DNA from 4 places in the Thermosediminibacter oceani DSM 16646 genome. Region 2 is predicted to be linked to each of the others. Evidence: riboswitches for the same ligand, from Rfam matches in the RefSeq annotation. Region 2 holds a riboswitch; each other region holds the start of a gene.
The links. A riboswitch is a leader RNA that binds a small molecule or an ion and turns the genes downstream of it on or off. The one in region 2 is predicted to bind cyclic di-GMP.

Region 1: linked by a shared signal. The riboswitch ahead of istA (IS21 family transposase) and the one ahead of TOCE_RS09700 (type II secretion system F family protein) in region 2 are both predicted to bind cyclic di-GMP.
Region 3: linked by a shared signal. The riboswitch ahead of TOCE_RS08770 (helix-turn-helix domain-containing protein) and the one ahead of TOCE_RS09700 (type II secretion system F family protein) in region 2 are both predicted to bind cyclic di-GMP.
Region 4: linked by a shared signal. The riboswitch ahead of TOCE_RS11160 (flavin reductase family protein) and the one ahead of TOCE_RS09700 (type II secretion system F family protein) in region 2 are both predicted to bind cyclic di-GMP.

What each region holds. Positions count from the first base shown of each region.
Region 1 is NC_014377.1:1,604,446-1,608,818, forward strand. It holds gene istB (IS21-like element helper ATPase IstB) at 1-488, opposite strand, end outside; gene istA (IS21 family transposase) at 482-1,996, opposite strand; cyclic di-GMP riboswitch class I at 2,220-2,308, opposite strand; gene istA (IS21 family transposase) at 2,652-3,881, shown strand; gene istB (IS21-like element helper ATPase IstB) at 3,878-4,373, shown strand, end outside.
Region 2 is NC_014377.1:1,933,273-1,937,645, reverse strand. It holds gene TOCE_RS09710 (GspE/PulE family protein) at 1-643, shown strand, start outside; gene TOCE_RS09705 (type IV pilus twitching motility protein PilT) at 668-1,696, shown strand; cyclic di-GMP riboswitch class I at 1,723-1,810, shown strand; gene TOCE_RS09700 (type II secretion system F family protein) at 1,876-3,090, shown strand; gene TOCE_RS09695 (type II secretion system protein GspG) at 3,186-3,701, shown strand; gene TOCE_RS09690 (prepilin peptidase) at 3,888-4,373, shown strand, end outside.
Region 3 is NC_014377.1:1,746,737-1,751,109, forward strand. It holds gene TOCE_RS08755 (carbohydrate ABC transporter permease) at 1-427, shown strand, start outside; gene TOCE_RS08760 (carbohydrate ABC transporter permease) at 432-1,265, shown strand; gene TOCE_RS08765 (sigma-70 family RNA polymerase sigma factor) at 1,296-1,721, opposite strand; gene TOCE_RS08770 (helix-turn-helix domain-containing protein) at 1,799-2,065, opposite strand; cyclic di-GMP riboswitch class I at 2,155-2,242, opposite strand; gene TOCE_RS12795 (peptidoglycan-binding domain-containing protein) at 2,493-3,953, opposite strand; gene TOCE_RS08780 (superoxide dismutase) at 4,199-4,373, opposite strand, start outside.
Region 4 is NC_014377.1:2,214,479-2,218,851, reverse strand. It holds gene TOCE_RS11175 (hypothetical protein) at 1-443, shown strand, start outside; gene TOCE_RS11170 (molybdopterin-containing oxidoreductase family protein) at 474-2,468, shown strand; cyclic di-GMP riboswitch class I at 2,564-2,649, shown strand; gene TOCE_RS11160 (flavin reductase family protein) at 2,936-3,448, shown strand; gene TOCE_RS11155 (EamA family transporter) at 3,445-3,861, opposite strand; gene TOCE_RS11150 (GntR family transcriptional regulator) at 4,032-4,373, shown strand, end outside.

The DNA of each region.
Region 1 (4,373 bases), 330 kb from region 2:
TCGTCGCAGATCAGAAGATCTGGTTTGGAAAGCTGTTTCAGTAACCCGGAAAGTTCACCTCCCTTCCGGGCTTCCACCAGCCGGTTTACCAGCGCTGCAGTGCGGAAAAACTTTACGTTGTAGCCTTTTTTACAGGCCTCCACACCGATGGCGGTGGCAAGATGGGTTTTGCCGGTTCCCACGTTGCCGTAAAGGATCAGGTTTTTCTTTTCTTCGAGAAATTTGCAATCTTTTAGGTCCTGCGGTGTAAGCCCCTGCGGGAGTTTGATTTCATCGAATATGTAGCCGGCAAAGGTCTTTATCGTGTAAAAGCCCGCATTTTTCAAAAGCCTGTCCTTTCGGCTTGCGTCTCTGTGCTCCAGTTCTAATCTTAGCAGCTTCAGCAGGTATTCTTCATGGCTTTGAGCCTCGATCTTGTCGCAGTTTTCCACTAGATTGCGGCTGAGTTTTAATGCTTTACAGCAGGCGGCGATTTCGTCCTTCAGCATAAATTGGCACCGCCTTTCAGAAAGGCTTTGTCATAGTCTTCTGCATTGAAGCGGAATGCAGTGAGTTCAGGAACCCCTTCCGGAATCTTTACCGGCTCCAACTGCGGGGTTATACCCGTTATCCTGTTATGGATGGCTACGAGGCTGTCTAAATCCTGCACTCCGTAAAGGAGAGCCTCGGCTACAGCGTTCACAGCCTGTTCAAAACTGCTTTTGGTACAAAGCACAGCCAAAGCCTTGAGCGCTTTGCCGCGCTCACTTTTGCTTAAGCCGTCGAGGTATTCCCGGAGTGGGTCCGGCAGCATGCTGTATATTCCCGAATACTTAAGGGCTCCCGGACAGCGGGAAAGCTGGGTAAGATATGGCAGCCAGTCCATGCTTTCTTGCTTGTTGTCCCCGTAAAGCCGCCGGTGGCGCACGATTTCCCGGTGGCTCTCATCCAGCGGTATGACCTCATGGGCTGTTATCTTTACAAGCACCCGGCTGTTGGCGTATTTGGGGGCGGTAGAGTATAGGTGCTTTCCACCGTTCAAGCTGAATTTGGCGTAGGCGTTGGTTTTGACTGTTATGTAACCGGCTACCTCGTAAGGAACGGTAGGCAGCTCAAGCAGAGCCTTACGGTCTTCATTAAAAAGTTCGGCTATGGATGCCTCCTTCCGGTAGTGTTCGCGGTGCATGTCCCGGTCGCACAATCGTAAAAGTTCGCGGTTAAAATCCTCCAGCTTTTCAAACCTGGGGACCGGGACAAGGAAGTTGCGCCGGTGGTATCCCACCTTGTTTTCCACATTACCCTTTTCATGGCCGGAAGCAGGGTTACAGAATACCGCTTCAAAACCATAGTGCTGCTTGAACCTCAGGAAGGCGTCGGTTAGTTTGCGCTCTCCATTTTTCGAGAGTTTCACGATAGTGCTGGCGTTATCAAACCATAGCTTACGGGGTACTCCCCCCAAGTGTTCAAATATGTCCTTAAGTCCCTGAAACAGGCATTCCTGGTTTTCTCCCTTGAAAAGCTGGGTATATCCTACGTTACTGTAGGGAAACGACAGGTTCAGATAAAATCCGTGATGCAGCGTCCCGTTTTCGTAAAAGTCTGCCTCACCGAAATCCACCTGCGCTTCACCCGGGATATGTTCCAGCGGCAGACGACATGAGTTGTCCTGGTACAATTCTTTTTTTCTCATGGCTACGTAGCCTGCTACGGTGCGGTAAGAACAGTTAAACTTATCTTGGTATTTTTCACAGAGCCTGTCATAAATCCTTTTGGCGGTATGCCTCTGCTTTTTGCGAGCTTTTTTATCTTCTTCAAGCCACTGATCTATATCCGCCTTGAAAGGGTCGAGTTTTGGGAAGGTATGTTTAACTTCTTCAACTTTAACCCTGGTGTTCCAGTCTTCTTGATAAATATACTTGCGTATAGTTTTTCGGTCTTTTTGGAATTCCCGGGCTATCTCGCTGATATTTTGCCCTTTCATAAAGAACGCTTTTCTGATATTATCAATATGGGTCATTGTGAGCATCCTCCAATCCTCCCTTGCAGTTAAGATTTCCCTAACTACAAGGGTAAAGGTTTTTAGGGGTGCCTGCAATGACCTTTGCAAATTTGGGGATTTTTGAGTTGCAAAAGTGGGGATTTTATTTTGCAACTCTGTCCATTTTAATTATGCAATAAACAACATTGAAACCAAAAAAGAATCGCCGCCGAAAAAGAAAGCTAGCCAGATCTTTTTATTCAGCGGCAGCCATGCTGTTATAATGTAAATGCACCTTAGACCCTATGGCTTTTGCACCCCTACCTTTCATTGAGTTTACCCTTTTCTCTGTGTATTATTTCTCTTTAATTGATAATTTTAAAATTTATATTTCCATATTCCTTAATTTTCCTGCCGATATAGCCGAATACGTAAATATTTAATCCCAAATTATTCCCGAAAAAGGACATAAAAAAGAAATTAATCGTATCCCGAATGGGAAGGATTAAAAATTTTTTAATAGGGGGGTATTAAAATACCCTCTTATTTACTCTTTAAATAACAAGGGACAAACATAAGGAGGTGGTTGATGTCACCGCCGGTGTATAATTGACCCAGGAGCAACGAAAAGGAATTGACCCACCCCCTGGCGAAATATCCCTCTGATACCAGCCAAAAGATCGGAGGGAAATAAGTGCTAGGGAGTGGATCTATTATCATGTTACACGAATTAAGAGCAATGGGCAAGAGCATCCGTGCAATTGCACGAGAAACAGGCCGTTCAAGGAATACGGTAAGAAAATACTTAAGGGCAGAGGGCATTCCCGAAAGGAAGCCGCATCCCAAAAGAGGATCAAAGCTCGATCCATACAAAGATACCATTCAAGAGCTCATAAATCTTGGTATATTCAATTGCGAAGTTATCTACGAAAGAATCAAAGAAGAAGGCTATACCGGCGGCCGCACTATCTTAAGGGACTATGTAAGACAATTTAGACCCCCAAAACAGGTTCCTGCCGTATGCCGCTACGAAACCAAGCCCGGCCAGCAGGCCCAGGTCGACTGGGGCGAATACACCTACATTGACGAGGAAACCGGCGAAATACGTAAGCTTTACGTCTTCGTCATGGTACTGGGTTACTCCAGAGCCATATACGTAGAATTCACAAACCGCTGCGACATACATACCTTCATCCGCTGCCTGATCCGCGGGTTTGAATACTTCGGCGGAGTGACCGACATAGTCCTTACCGACAGAATGAAGACCGTAATACTTGGCACCGGAGAAAACAGAAAGCCCATATGGAACTCCATCTTTGAAGACCTGGCTGTAACCCTTGGATTTACCCCTAAAGTGTGCAGAGCACGACGTCCACAGACCAAAGGCAAAGTAGAAAGCGGAATAGACTTTGTCAAAAGCAACTTCCTGCCGGGTAGGAAGTTCATAAACTACGGTGACTTAAACCACCAGGCAATAGTGTGGTGCGAAAAGAAAAACAGGAGGATTCACGGCACCACCGGGGAAAAGCCTATTGACCGCCTGAAGGAAGAAAACCTCAAACCACTCCCTGCCTCTGACAGATACCAAAAATTCCTTGAAGAAGTAAGGAAAGTCCACAAAGACGGCCTCTTGAGCTTTAACGGCGTAAGATACGGCGTTCCCTGGCAATATAGCGGAAAAGAGGTGGTTGTAAGGGACAAAAACGGCAAAATCGAAATCCTCTATGATGGGAAGGTGATAGCAACCCACGAAAAACATTATCGCTCAAGGACCATCGTTTTCCTCAAAGGTCAGTATAAGGGTCTAAAAGAAGCCGAAGGCATGTTCTATCCTAGACCGAGGGCTATCAAGTTATCTTCCCTGGAAGTTGAGAAGCGTTCTCTGGGGGTTTACGAAAGCCTCCTGGAGGTGGGCACAGTATGATAGACCTTGAAAAAGCTCGGTCCCACCTTGAAGAACTGGGGCTTTTAAACGCAGCATCTTTCCTTGACGCCCTCCTTGAAAGAGCTCAACGCCAAAATAGCACGTATCTTGATTTCTTAAATAACCTGCTCGAGGCTGAACTTGCTGAAAGGCAAAGGCGGAATATCGAGGTAAGGTCAAAACTTGCCCGGCTTCCATACCGCAAGACTCTAACCGAATTTGACTTTGCCTTCCAGCCCAGCATCGATGAAAAACTGATAAAAGAGCTTGCCACAATGGCCTTTGTCCACCGGGTAGAAAACGTAATATTTCTTGGCCCGCCTGGAGTAGGGAAGACGCACCTTGCCGTGGCTCTTGCTATAGAAGCCCTATCTTGTGGTATATCAGTCTACTTCACGAGTCTTTCTAGGCTCATTGAGGACCTCAAAAAGGCATATAAAGAAAGCCGGTTAGAAAGGCGAATGAGGATCTACACTAGGCCCAAGCTCCTTG
Region 2 (4,373 bases):
AGATCCTGTAGAATACCTTTTGCCCGGCATCAATCAGGTGCAGGTAAACCCCAAAGTAGGCCTGGATTTTGCAGCGGGCTTGAGGGCTATTTTGCGCCAGGACCCGGATATTATAATGGTAGGGGAGATTCGCGACAGGGAGACGGCTGATATAGCCGTCCGGGCGGCTACAACGGGCCACCTCGTTTTCAGCACGCTGCACACCAACGACGCGGCCGGGGCGGTGACAAGGCTGCTGGACATGGGTGTGGAGCCGTTTCTCGTAAATTCTTCCCTGATCGGTGTGGTGGCCCAGCGTCTTGTCCGCCTCATCTGCCCGCAGTGCCGCGAGCCCTACGAACCGGCGCCCGGCGATGCGGCCTACGCCTTCCTCGGGGAAAACATAGACAAAAAGTTTTACCGGGGCCGCGGCTGCCGGCAGTGCAATTACACAGGATACCAGGGCAGGACTGCTATCCAGGAAATCCTGGTGATGACCGATGAAATTCGCTCTCTCGTGGCTGCCAAAGCACCCGTTACGGAAATAAAAAAGGCTGCCGTCGCCGGCGGAATGGTTACCTTGCGGGAAGACGGACTTTTAAAGGCCGGCCAGGGATTAACCACAGTGGAAGAAGTGATTCGCGTGTCCATGGGCGAATTTTAGCGCAGAGGTCAGGTGATAGTTTTGATGCATTTGCGGGAAATACTGGGAGAAGCCATAAAAAAAGGGGCATCGGATATACATCTGACGGTGGGTTTACCGCCGGTCTTCCGGCATCACGGACGGCTCGAACCTCAGGGGCAGTGGCCTCCTTTGACTGCTTCTGATACTGAAGCACTGGCAAGGGAGATTTTGGGTGAACGGTGGGAAGAATTTATTGAGCGAAAGGAACTGGACCTGGCCTACTCGGCAGCGGGATTGGGGCGTTTTCGGGTAAATATTTTTCACCAGCGCGGAAGTATAGGGGCTGCCTTACGCCTGGTTGGCGATGTTATTCACAGCCTTGACGAGTTGGGGCTACCCCCGGTGGTAGGCGAGCTGGCCGATCAGCCCCACGGCCTGGTCCTGGTTACCGGGCCTACCGGCAGCGGTAAGACCACGACTCTGGCGGCCATGATCGACCGGATTAACGAGCGGCGCAGCTGTCACATAATTACGCTGGAGGACCCCATAGAGTACCTGCATACGCATAAAAGGAGTATCGTGAACCAGCGGGAAATCGGAAGTGACTCTCCTTCCTTTGCGAGCGCTTTAAGGGCTGCCCTGCGCCAGGACCCCGACGTTATTCTGGTGGGCGAGATGCGGGACCTGGAGACGGTAGCCACGGCAATTACTGCGGCGGAAACCGGGCACCTGGTGCTGGCTACCCTTCATACCGGCAGTGCTGTCCAGAGCATTGACCGGATTATAGACGTTTTTCCTCCGCACCAGCAGAACCAGATCAGAATCCAGCTTTCGGATACTCTGGCCGGAGTCATTACCCAGCAACTGCTGCCCCGGGCTGACGGCAAAGGACGGGTGGTGGCTGTGGAAGTTTTGATTGCTACCCCTGCTGTGCGCAATCTTATAAGGGAAGGGAAAACCCACCAGATCGTTTCTTTGATGCAGACGGGCGGCCGATTCGGAATGCAGACCATGGAAATGTCGCTCAGGCAATTGCGTGAAAAGGGATTAATTCACCCGGATTTATATCAATTGAAGAAGGATTTTGGATAATTTTGCCGAATTAAATTTATAAAAATCCCTGTAAAGGGCAAACCCGGTGAAAGCCGGGGGCGCAAAGCTACGGGCCTAAGGGTAATAAAGCCTATCGGCCGCCGGGCTGCCGGGGGACGGTATGAATCGTTCTTCCAAAGCAGCCCGGTGCGTCTTTTTGGGACAGTGTAGGTGGAGATATGGCGATTTACAGTTATCGTGCGCGCGACGCTTTTGGTCAACCGGTGGTCGGTACTGTAGAAGCGGAAAATGAGGCGGCTGTCGTCCGGCTTTTAAGGGATAAGGGTTTATTTATCGTGGAAGTTCGCCCCGGGCGGGAACGGTTTGCGATAAATTCAGGACGACTTTTACGCCGCGTTGGAAAACAGGATCTTGCGGTTTTCTGCCGGCAACTGGCCACCATGCTCGGAGCGGGACTTCCGATCGTCCCGGCTCTCCAAATCCTGGCCATGCAGGCTGAAAATAAAATATTGCGCAGGAACATTGAAGAGATTGTGAGAAGCCTTGAAGGAGGTGAGACTTTTCACGAAGCGCTGGCCCGGTTGCAGGTTTTTCCTCCGATAATGGTGCATGCAATAGAGGCGGCTGAGCTGGGAGGGTCCCTCGATGAGGCCCTCGAGGAGTTGGCTGCCCACCTGGAACGGGAGCATGAGCTTCAGGAGAAGGTCAAGTCCGCCCTTACGTATCCGGCTTTAGTCGTATCGGTGGCTTTGGCGGTTTTGATCGTTTTGCTGGTCTTCGTTCTCCCGGCTTTTCAAAACATGCTGAACGCCTTGGGGGTGCCATTGCCCCTCCCGACCCGGATTGTGATGGGCGTAAGCAGAGCTCTCCGGCGGGGATGGCCTATCCTGATCTTTGCGGCAGGTATTCTGGCTTATGTGGCTTACGGGGTCCTCAAAACAGATAACGCCAGATACCGCCTGGACGGTATTTTGCTGAAACTGCCGGTATTTGGCCCGCTCCACAAGAAGGCGGTCCTTTCCCGCTTCAGCCGTAGCCTGGGCACGCTCCTTAGAAGCGGGGTTCCGATTCTCCAGGCTATGGATGTAGTACGGCGAACGGTGGGAAACCGGGTAGTAGCTGAAGCCATAGCTAGGGCACAGGAAAGTGTCAGGGATGGTAAGGGCATTGCGGACCCGCTGAAGGAGAGCGGTATTTTCCCTCCGATGATCATCGGAATGATCGCCGTAGGCGAAGAAACCGGTGCCCTTGATTTCCTTCTGGCGAAAATCAGCGAATTGTGCGACCGTGAAGTGAAAGAAGCCGTCAGCCGCCTGTCTGCTCTGATAGAGCCTTTATTGATCGCCATGCTGGGCGGTGCGGTGGGATTTATTGTGATTTCCATATTGCTGCCCTACTTCCAGATACTTGGGAATATAGGAAATATAGGATAATATATAATTTTGCAAGGGGGGTTGAAATCGGCGGAAAACCGGTAAAGTAATCTGAACCATTTTATAAAACAAATTGATGGGGGGCGTTGTTTCTTATGATGAAATGCTTTCGGAAAAAAGTAAAAGACCAGCGGGGCTTTACCCTGGTAGAGCTATTGGTAGTCATAGCCATCATTGCTATCCTGGCTGCCGTAGTTCTTCCAAATGCCTTCAATGCTATCGAGAGGAGCAAAGTTGTAGCGGCTGAGGCAGATTATAAGTCGATTAAAACGGCAGTGTTGAATTTTTATGCGGATACTGGAAAATGGCCGCAAAGTGATGATTACTCTTACCTTGTTGATAAGCCTGATGATAATAGTTATCCTGGATGGAACGGGCCATACCTGGATCGCTGGCCAAACAAGAACCCGTGGGGCGGGACGTATACTTACAAAAATGATAGCGCGGTAAACTGGGATGGCCAGGGAAGTGGAGATTCTGCTAGGTATCTAGAAGTTGATTATGTTCCGGACAATCTTTACGACAGATTAAGGGCTGACCTGGGCGGAAATATGGTTATGAAAGACAGCCAAACCAGCAATGTAGTATATATTTTAATTTCCAAAGATTAACTTCGCAGTCAATTATATTTTAATCTCAAATTAAGTTATGCTGGCATTGATGGTGCCCACCAAGCAGCAACTGCCGGAACTTGCTGTATATCATGTTTCAGCAAACAAGAGGTAATCGATTGGACCTACATAGCACCCTGTAATATTACTAAGTAAATAGAAAGAAAGTCTATAAAGGTGAAAATTATGTTTTTCATGGTAGGGTTTTTCTTCTTACTCGGCCTTTTCACCGGCAGTTTCCTCAATGTCGTCATCTACCGCCTGCCGCGGGGAGAGACGGTGGTTTGGGGGCGATCCCGTTGTCCGGCCTGCGAGCACGTGCTGGCCTGGTGCGATCTCGTGCCGGTGGCAAGTTACCTCGCCCTGCGGGGGAGGTGCCGCTACTGCGGGGCGCGAATTTCCCCGCGGTATCCTGTAGTGGAATTGTTGACAGGCGCGGTGTTTGCCGCGCTGTTTTATCGTTATGGACCGGTGCCGGCCCTGGTCAAGTATCTTTTTCTCGGCGCCGTCTTAATAGCGGCTGCCTTCATCGACCTGGAACACTACCTTATTCCGGACCGCCTTGTACTGGCCGGCTTTGCGGCCGCCATCGTTCTGGGGTTTGCGGCCAGGGATGTGGGGGTCTGGTCGTCCCTGGCGGGAAGCGCGGCGGGAGCAGGATTTTTATTTGCT
Region 3 (4,373 bases), 190 kb from region 2:
GCCAGCGTCAGCTATGGGAGCAGCCATCTTCGCCGACGTTTGGAAGACCTCACCCTTCATGGCCCTGATCCTTCTTGCCGGACTCCAGACGATACCGGAAGAACTGTACGAAGCAGCAAGGGTAGATGGTGCCGGCAGCGTCAGGCAATTTTTCAGCATCACCCTGCCGCTTTTGAAGCCCACAATTCTTGTAGCCCTGATATTCAGAACTCTGGACGCTTTCAGGGTGTTCGACCTCATCTTCGTGCTGACCGGAGGAGGGCCCGGTAACTCTACGGAAACCCTTTCCATTTACGCATATAAGACACTTTTCCGAAACCTGGACTTCGGACTCGGTTCGGCTATCTCAGTGGTGATATTCATATTCGTGTTCATCCTGGCTATGTTATACATCAGAATGATGGATAAGAACACGATTTTGAGGTGAGCTTATGGAAAATAAAAGCTTACTGAATCAGATTCTGTTTTGCACCTTCGTGATACTTTTCCTTTTATACATCCTGTTTCCATTCCTCTGGCAGTTTATGACATCTATAAAGCCGCCGGAACAGCTCTTCAGCATACCCCCTAGATGGATACCAGACAGGATTTTTACCGGGTATTACCTTTCTGTTTTCACGAAGAGGCCTTTCCTGGTGTACCTGAAGAACAGCCTGATAGTGGCGTCTGCCACAACCTTTTTGAGCCTTTTTGTGTCTTCTTTTGCCGCTTACGCCATAGCCAGGCTCAAATTCAGGGGCAAGGCCCTTATTTTGGCCCTGGTACTGTCGGTATCCATGTTCCCGGGCATATCCATAATAAGCCCGCTCTTCCTGTTTTTGAAAAAGATAAACCTTTTAAACACACATCTTGGGCTTATTCTAACTTACACCACTTTTACCATACCGTTATCCCTCTGGATCCTGACGTCCTTTTTCCGAGAGATACCCTTCGAGCTGGAAGAATCGGCCAAGGTAGACGGAGCGACACCAATGCAGGCATTCCTGAAGATTATCTTTCCGCTTGCTGCACCGGGGATGTTCACCACGGCCATACTAACTTTCATAGCAGCCTGGAACGAGTTCCTCTTCGCCCTGGTATTCAACACCAAGGACCTAATGCGTACAGTGCCGGTAGGGATAGCCATGTTCCCCGGCGAGCATGAACTCCCCTGGGGGGACATCGCGGCGGCATCGGTGGTAGTAACCGTTCCGCTTATAGTGATGGTACTAATATTTCAGAAGAGAATCATTTCGGGCCTCACCGCCGGAGCTGTCAAGGGATAGCAAAAAAAGCCATAGCGCGAGCTATGGCTTTCAGATTGCACGCAGGTATTTTTTCAACTTACTCAAAGCCCTGTTCTTTATCTTATTTACCGCCGGCTGGGATATCCCCAGCCTTTCGGCTACTTCTTTCTCGGTGGCACCTTCAAAGACCGTCGCCATTATAACTTTTTGCTGCCTTGCCGTCAGCATCATCAGAGCTTCCCTGACGAATATCCTGTCTTCCACCCGTGACAGTACATCGATCCCGTCTGCCAGGGTGTCTATCAATTCCGGAGATTCGCCATCGTTATCCCTGTCCACTCTGTTGTTTAAAATCAGGAGCTCGTGTTGTTTCAGTTTTTTCTGCTTCAAATAAAGTCTTCTCGCTTCTCTCTTAAGTCCCTTTAAAAACCAGGCCGCAATCCTTGCGTCTTCGGGGTCGAGGTCGAGTTCGTAGAATTTGGGGATACTGACCATACAGCTTCACCTCCCCGGTTTATTCCCTTACCATATAAAAGAGGAGACATGAAGTCGTATTATAACCCCCTGTAAAATTATTCTTGCTTTTTTATATCGTTTTTCTCCCTCAGAGAAGCCAGATAGCGATTCAGTTCTTCCCTGCCCCACCTGGTATCGGGCTGGTAGCGCTTTACCGCCTTTACAATCCACTCCACCAGGTTGGAATACATTTCTCCGTTACCCACCCTGCGCGTGTATTTTTTAACTATGGGCACAAACCTTTCAACTAGCTGGACAAGGGCCTCCTCATCGCCGTCTTTTGCCCTATATATTAATTCCCTAAGCTTTGGTTTCATCCCCATACCAAAAAAGTGCCCCCCTTTCCGAGTCTATATCCGAAAACAAAAAAGACCCGCCACCGAAAAAGAGAGCGAGCCAGATCGTTTTGGTCAGCGGCAACCAGGCTGTCATAGTGCAAAAGCACCTTAGACCCTATGGCTTTGCGCCCCCACCTTTCGGTGAGTTTGCCCTTTTCGCTGTCTATCTTATTTCCTCTTTTTTAATATTATAACAATATATATTACTACAAATTCCTTTATTTTCCTGCTGTTTTAATGGTTAACCAATAAATATTTATCTCCCCGCAGTTTTTGAGCAGAAGAACTGAACCTGAACTGAGTTTCCGGGTAATCGAGATAAAAAAGACGGTTAATAGGCTACTAATCCTTTTCAAGGCCTATTAACCGTCTTTTAAAAATTTACCTTTTTTATTTTACTTGCTTTGAATTATTACTTAGCAGCCTTAGCAGCTGCCACGATTGCCGATATATAACCGTGTGTGTCCGCCAAGGTCGCACCGGTTACCGCATCCACCATATTTTCCGGGGTTGTTTGTGCAAGTTTTGCCTCTAATTCGCTGATGGTCTTACCTTTTACGTAATTTACAATTGCTGCGAAGTTCTTATCTATGGGAACTGTAGAACCTGCTTTTTCCTTCATATTATTGCTGTAGTATGCCGCATTGGTCAGCTTCGATGCCAATACGTAGCCTTCAGGATAATTTTTGCCTAAGTCCCCATCGGAATTGGGAACTCCCGTTGCCACATCTTTAGGCATGAACTGGTAGTCATCAATATACGCTGCAACTATCTTGTTCCCTACAACAACCGCTGCTGCAAGTGTAAAGCACTTCGAAGGATGAGCTGAATAGTCAACTTTCCCAATTTTAATATTGCTTAAATCCTTCACATCGACTTGGAATGAATAGCTTGCATCAGCATTTTTAGCAGCCTTAGCAGCTGCCACGATTGCCGATACATAACCGTGTGTGTCCGCCAAGGTCGCACCGGTTACCGCATCCACCATATTTTCCGGGGTTGTTTGTGCAAGTTTTGCCTCTAATTCGCTGATGGTCTTACCTTTTACGTAATTTACAATTGCTGCGAAGTTCTTATCTATGGGAACTGTAGAACCTGCTTTTTCCTTCATATTATTGCTGTAGTATGCCGCATTGGTCAGCTTCGATGCCAATACGTAGCCTTCAGGATAATTTTTGCCTAAGTCCCCATCGGAATTGGGAACTCCCGTTGCCACATCTTTAGGCATGAACTGGTAGTCATCAATATACGCTGCAACTATCTTGTCACCCGCAACCGCAGCTATCGCAACCGTAAAGCTCTTGGAAGGATGAGCTGAATAGTCAACCTTTCCTATCTTTACCACGACTTTTTCACTTTGTGATACCTGCTGCTGTGTAGGTTGTTTTGTAGTTTGTGCGGGCTTTGCAGCCGCTGTTTTCGCCGGAGCCGGCATTAGTTTTGCAAGAGTTTTGGGGCCTACTATTCCATCTACCTTAAGGCCATTTTTCTTTTGGAAATCTTTTACCGCCGCTAAAGTTTTGGGGCCAAATATACCATCTACCTTGAGCTTGTAGCCGCGCTGATTAAGCATGGTTTGCAGGAGTTTTACATCCTGACCATAGGAGCCCAAGGCAAGTAAGCGTTTAATACCGCTTGTGCTGGAAGTTTTTGTAACGGTAGGAGTTGATTTTTTAACGGCGGTTTGCGTTTTGGTGGATTTGGTAGTCGTTGCCGGTGTCTTTGTTGTTTGTTTTTGCGTTGAAGTATTCTGTGAACTGGTTGCCGCAGAAACGGCATCTACCTTAAAAATGGCGCTTTGAACCGGTGCAATGACGGAAAGAGTGAGTGCAACGATTAAAGAAAGGGCCAGTAGAGATAATTTTTTAGTCATGAAATACCCCCTTTAAATAAATTATTTTAGTTTCTGCAACCTCAAAATCGAGGGGTTGCATACCATGGAAATAATATGTTCAAATACTCACTTTTACCAACTATATTATAATATACAAAAGCATTAATTTCAATAATTTTAAAAATGAGCTTTTGTGCATAAATTCCCAAATGGGCTCCTGTTTGCAAACTTCATACTAAAGCGTCAAGGGACAGAGAACCGGCACGCCCTTGACGCCTAAAATTTTACATCACATCATACAATCTCCTTATTCTATCCCATCTTCTCTCAGCTACCGACCAGTCGACGTTCTGCATGAACGCCCTGATGTAGTCGGCTTTTCTCGTACCGTAATCTATAAAGTAAGCGTGTTCGTATACGTCGAGCACAAGGATAGCCGCGGTATTCTGAACGACGCCA
Region 4 (4,373 bases), 280 kb from region 2:
AAGAACTTTTATCGGCCAGCGATGTAGTCTTTGACAGGTCCGGCGAAATCCTCCGGATCTCCTTCGACACTCCTCGCCGGCACAAAAGCTTCGGATTTTACGCCGAAATGACCAGTTATACCCTCCACGTGCCTGAAAATATAGATGTGGAAGTGATTAACCGCGGTTCGCTAAAGATTCGGCTCGACAAAATCAACAGCAACTGGCTGATAGAAAACTCCGGGCATGTGGATGTAATTGTTAAAGACAGCGCCGATGTGAAAGTAAAGGCCATGGTCGATAGTAAATATTTGTTGGGGGGTAATACGGACTGGAAGGTGATTGGCGAAAGCGAAAAAGATACGTTCCTGCAGAAAAGCCTTTTCGGAGAAGTAATATTCGGGAAGGGCGAGCATACGGTAAACGTCATCGGCGGGAAAGTGACCGTAAACAGTGTCGAGTGAGGTTCAAAATAATACAGGGGGAATGCAAAAATGAAAGTTTACCGCACTGCGTGCCCGCGGGACTGCATCGACTGCTGCTCCCTCCTGGCTTACGTGGATGAAAACGGAAGGCTGACCGGGGTTAAGGGAGACCCGGACCATCCGGTTACCCGGGGTTACCTCTGTCCCAAGGGAAATTCCTACGTGGAATTGGTCTACCACCCGGAGCGGCTCCGTTATCCCCTTATGAAAAAGAACGGTGAATTCAAGCGGGTAACCTGGGATGAAGCCCTGAATTTCATAGCCGCGAGGCTTACCGAGGTCGTGGATACATACGGCCCTCTGGCAGTGCTTCACTACCACTACAGCGGGTCGGAAGTCACAACAAAACACCTTGACACCAGGTTTTTCAACGCCCTGGGCGGTATTACCAGGGTCTCGGGAGACTTATGCTTGAGCGCCGGCCTGGTTGCACAGATTTACGACTTCGGAGGTCTTTTACAAAACAGCATAGAAGACCTGCCCAACGCCAGAGGCTGCGTCCTCTGGGGCAGAAACGTGAAATCAACGAATGTCCACTCCATGCCCTTTATTTTGGAGTGCAGGGAAAGGGGAGGGAAGATCGCCGTAGTAAACCCGCTCACCACCGGAATGGAGGGCATGGCCGAACTGGTGATAAGTCCGAAGCCGGGTACCGATGCAGCCCTGGCCCTGGGGGCGTGCCGGTACCTCGTAGAATGGGGTAAAATCGACCGCGAATTCATAGAAAAATACACTTATGGGTTTGAAGAATTCCGGAGGACCCTGGAAAACTACCCGCTCGGGAGGGTTTCGGAGATCACCGGGGTGGATGTTGATGATATAGTGCGCCTTGCTCTTTTCTACGCGGAAAATACCCCCGTCACCACCCTGCTCGGATTTGGACTGCAGAGGTACAGGGGAGGCGGCAACGCCGTAAGAGCTGTCGACGCCCTGGCGGCAGTTACGGGCAACATCGGAAAGCCGGGGGCCGGGGTATCCTACTGTATCGATACATACTGGTACGTAGGAAGTTTCGTGAAGGGAGCGGCACCGGTCGGGACCGGGCGGCTCATGGACCTGTCCAGCATGGCCCGCGGAATTTTGAAGGCCCAGGACCCGCCCGTTAAAATAGCGTTCATAACAAACGCAAACCCCGTCGTAAACGTGCCGGACACGGCCATGACGAGAAAGGCCCTGAACAATATCGAAACCGTTGTCGTTATAGACATGTTCATGACAGACACGGCAAAAGAGGCCGACGTGGTGCTGCCGTGCACCACCTTTTTCGAGGAGGAAAACGTCAAGGTAAGCTCCTGGAGCCCCTGGATTTTTTACTGCCCCAAAGTCATCGAGCCCGTCGGGGAGGCAAGGCCCGACGAGGAGATCTTCATTGAGCTTGCAAGGAGAATCGGACTTGAGGATTTCCCCTGGAAGAGCCGGGAGGAATTTTTGGAATACGCCACCGGGGCTTTTGGAAAATTCGGGGTGGACCTTTCCGTTCTAAGAGAAAAGGGGCATATAAAAAACTCCTTCGTGCCGGATGTGGCCTGGCAGGATAAAAAATTCCGCACGCCGTCGGGCAAATTCGAATTTTATTCAGAAAAAGCCCTGGCCGAAGGCCAGCCTCCCACGGCCACCTACGTGGCTCCTGCTTGCGAGGACGACGGCTACCCGTACCACTTCATAACCCCCCATTCCCGGTACCGTATACACTCTCAATTCCAAGTGGCCGAATATATTAGAAAATTAAATCCCTTTCCAAAAGTGTATATCAGTGCCGAAGAGGGGATCCGGCTGGGATTAAAAGAAGGGCAGGAAGTAGAAATTTACAACGACATGGGTAGCATAAGAGCCAGGGTGTATTTCGAACGCGGCATGAGAAAGGACACCGTCAGTCTGGAGTCGGGCTGGAACGTGGAAAGCGGTGCATGTCCCAATTTCCTCATACCTTCCCGCACCACCGAAATGGGGGCGTGCGCTGCGCTATACGATGTTAAGGTGGGCATAAGGGCCGTAAGCCCTTAACAAGTGATCAGAAAGGTGCTAAAGGCTTTTTGGTTGAACAATTCATTATTGACAAAATATAAAATATATGGGATAATTAACCTGAAATGAACAAGTATACCAAAGTGCAAACCAGCCGAAAAGCTGGAGTGCCAAGCTGCGGATATAAAGCTTTTAATGCTATGGTAGCCGGGCTGCCGATGGTGCTTTTAAAGCAAATCCACATCCCCCTTCGGCAGCTCGGGGATTTTTTGTCTTTCGAGGGAAATTCAATATATGGGCCGACCCGACATGATTTCCAGTCGGGTTTTTATATGCCCGATGACAAAGATCGGCTATGTGATAACTTAAAACAGTAACACCGTAAACCGCAACGTATTATTTGTATTATTTTCAAAAAAATGCTACAATCTATATAGAAAGCCCGCATTAAGCTTTTGCGGGGGCGTTATTAAATCAAAACTTGAATTTACTGGAGGGAATGAGCTGTGTATAAAGACGTTCGTATCGAAGAAGTAGCCGAAAAAGTCCTGGAACAGCTGAAAAAGGGCGCTTTTTTGACCGTAAAAAGCGGCGACACGATAAACACAATGACGATTGCCTGGGGGACCCTTGGCTACGTGTGGCACAGGCCGGTTTTCATGGCAATGGTCAGGCCTTCCAGATATACCTTCGACCTAATAGAAAAGGCCTCGAGTTTCACCGTCAGTTTTCCCCTGAACGATCGGATGAAGGACGCACTGAAAATATGCGGCACCAAATCGGGAAGAGACGTAGACAAGTTCAAGGAATGCGGCCTTTCACTCCTGCCGGGCAAGACGGTGGACACCCCGGTAATAGACGGGTGCGATATACACTTTGAATGCGGCATCATTTACAAATCTCCCCTTCACCCCGAGCAGATTCCGGCCGAGGTAAAGGCATTATACTACGGCACCGGGGATTATCACGTCCTGTATTTTGGGGAGATACTGGCTGTCAGGATGAGGGATGAGGACTAACCCCTTATCAATATAATTCCCAGAATGACCAGCAGGGTGCCGAAAAATTTTTTAAGCGTCAGGCTCTCGCGCAGGAAGAGAAAGGCCAGAGCAACCGTGACCAGCGGAAAAGCAGAACTTATGGGGACGACCTTTGAAGCTTCGCTGTACTTGAGGGCGTAATAATAGGCCAGCTGTCCGAGCAATGATGCCATTAAACCCTCCCCGGCGATAAAGAGGAAGGATCTAGTTTCTATTGAGAGGTTTTTAAAACTGCCCGAAAGCAAACCGGTAGCGAGCAGGACGGCGCTTATCGTAAAGGAACGCAGCGACAGGGCCAGGAAGGGCGGCAGCTTTGCAAGACCCATTTTGCCCAGAATTGGTGCGGCTCCCCAGAATAAAGCCGTGAGTAGAGCAAATATATAGGATTTCATGTCGTATCCTCCTTATAGATATGTTCATGGGATGTTTATGTGCCGGCACGACCGCCAGCACATGCCTTTATAATTATACCATTTTGGGCCCTGGAAAATCCCTGCTTTCAAAATCAAAAAACCTATAGTAAAATAAACATAGAAGGCGTGGAGCGAGGAGGGCAAATTTTATGTTCAGCCAAACCCAGGAAGGGGGGTCTTCCCTCCGAAACAAAATATACCAGCACCTGAAAAACGCCATTCTCAACGGTGTGTATAAGCCCGGTGAAAGCCTTATAGAGTTGAAGATAGCTAGGGAACTGGGCGTGAGCCGCACGCCGGTGAGGGAGGCTATAAGGCAGCTGGAGCTGGAAGGGCTGGTATCGAGCATCCCTAACAAGGGGGTAATAGTTGAGGGTATTACCGAACAGGACGTGGAAGACATATACACTATTAGAAAAATGATCGAGGGACTGGCTGCCCGGTGGGCCGCTGAAAAGATAACCCCGGAGCAGCTCAAAGAACTTAAGGAC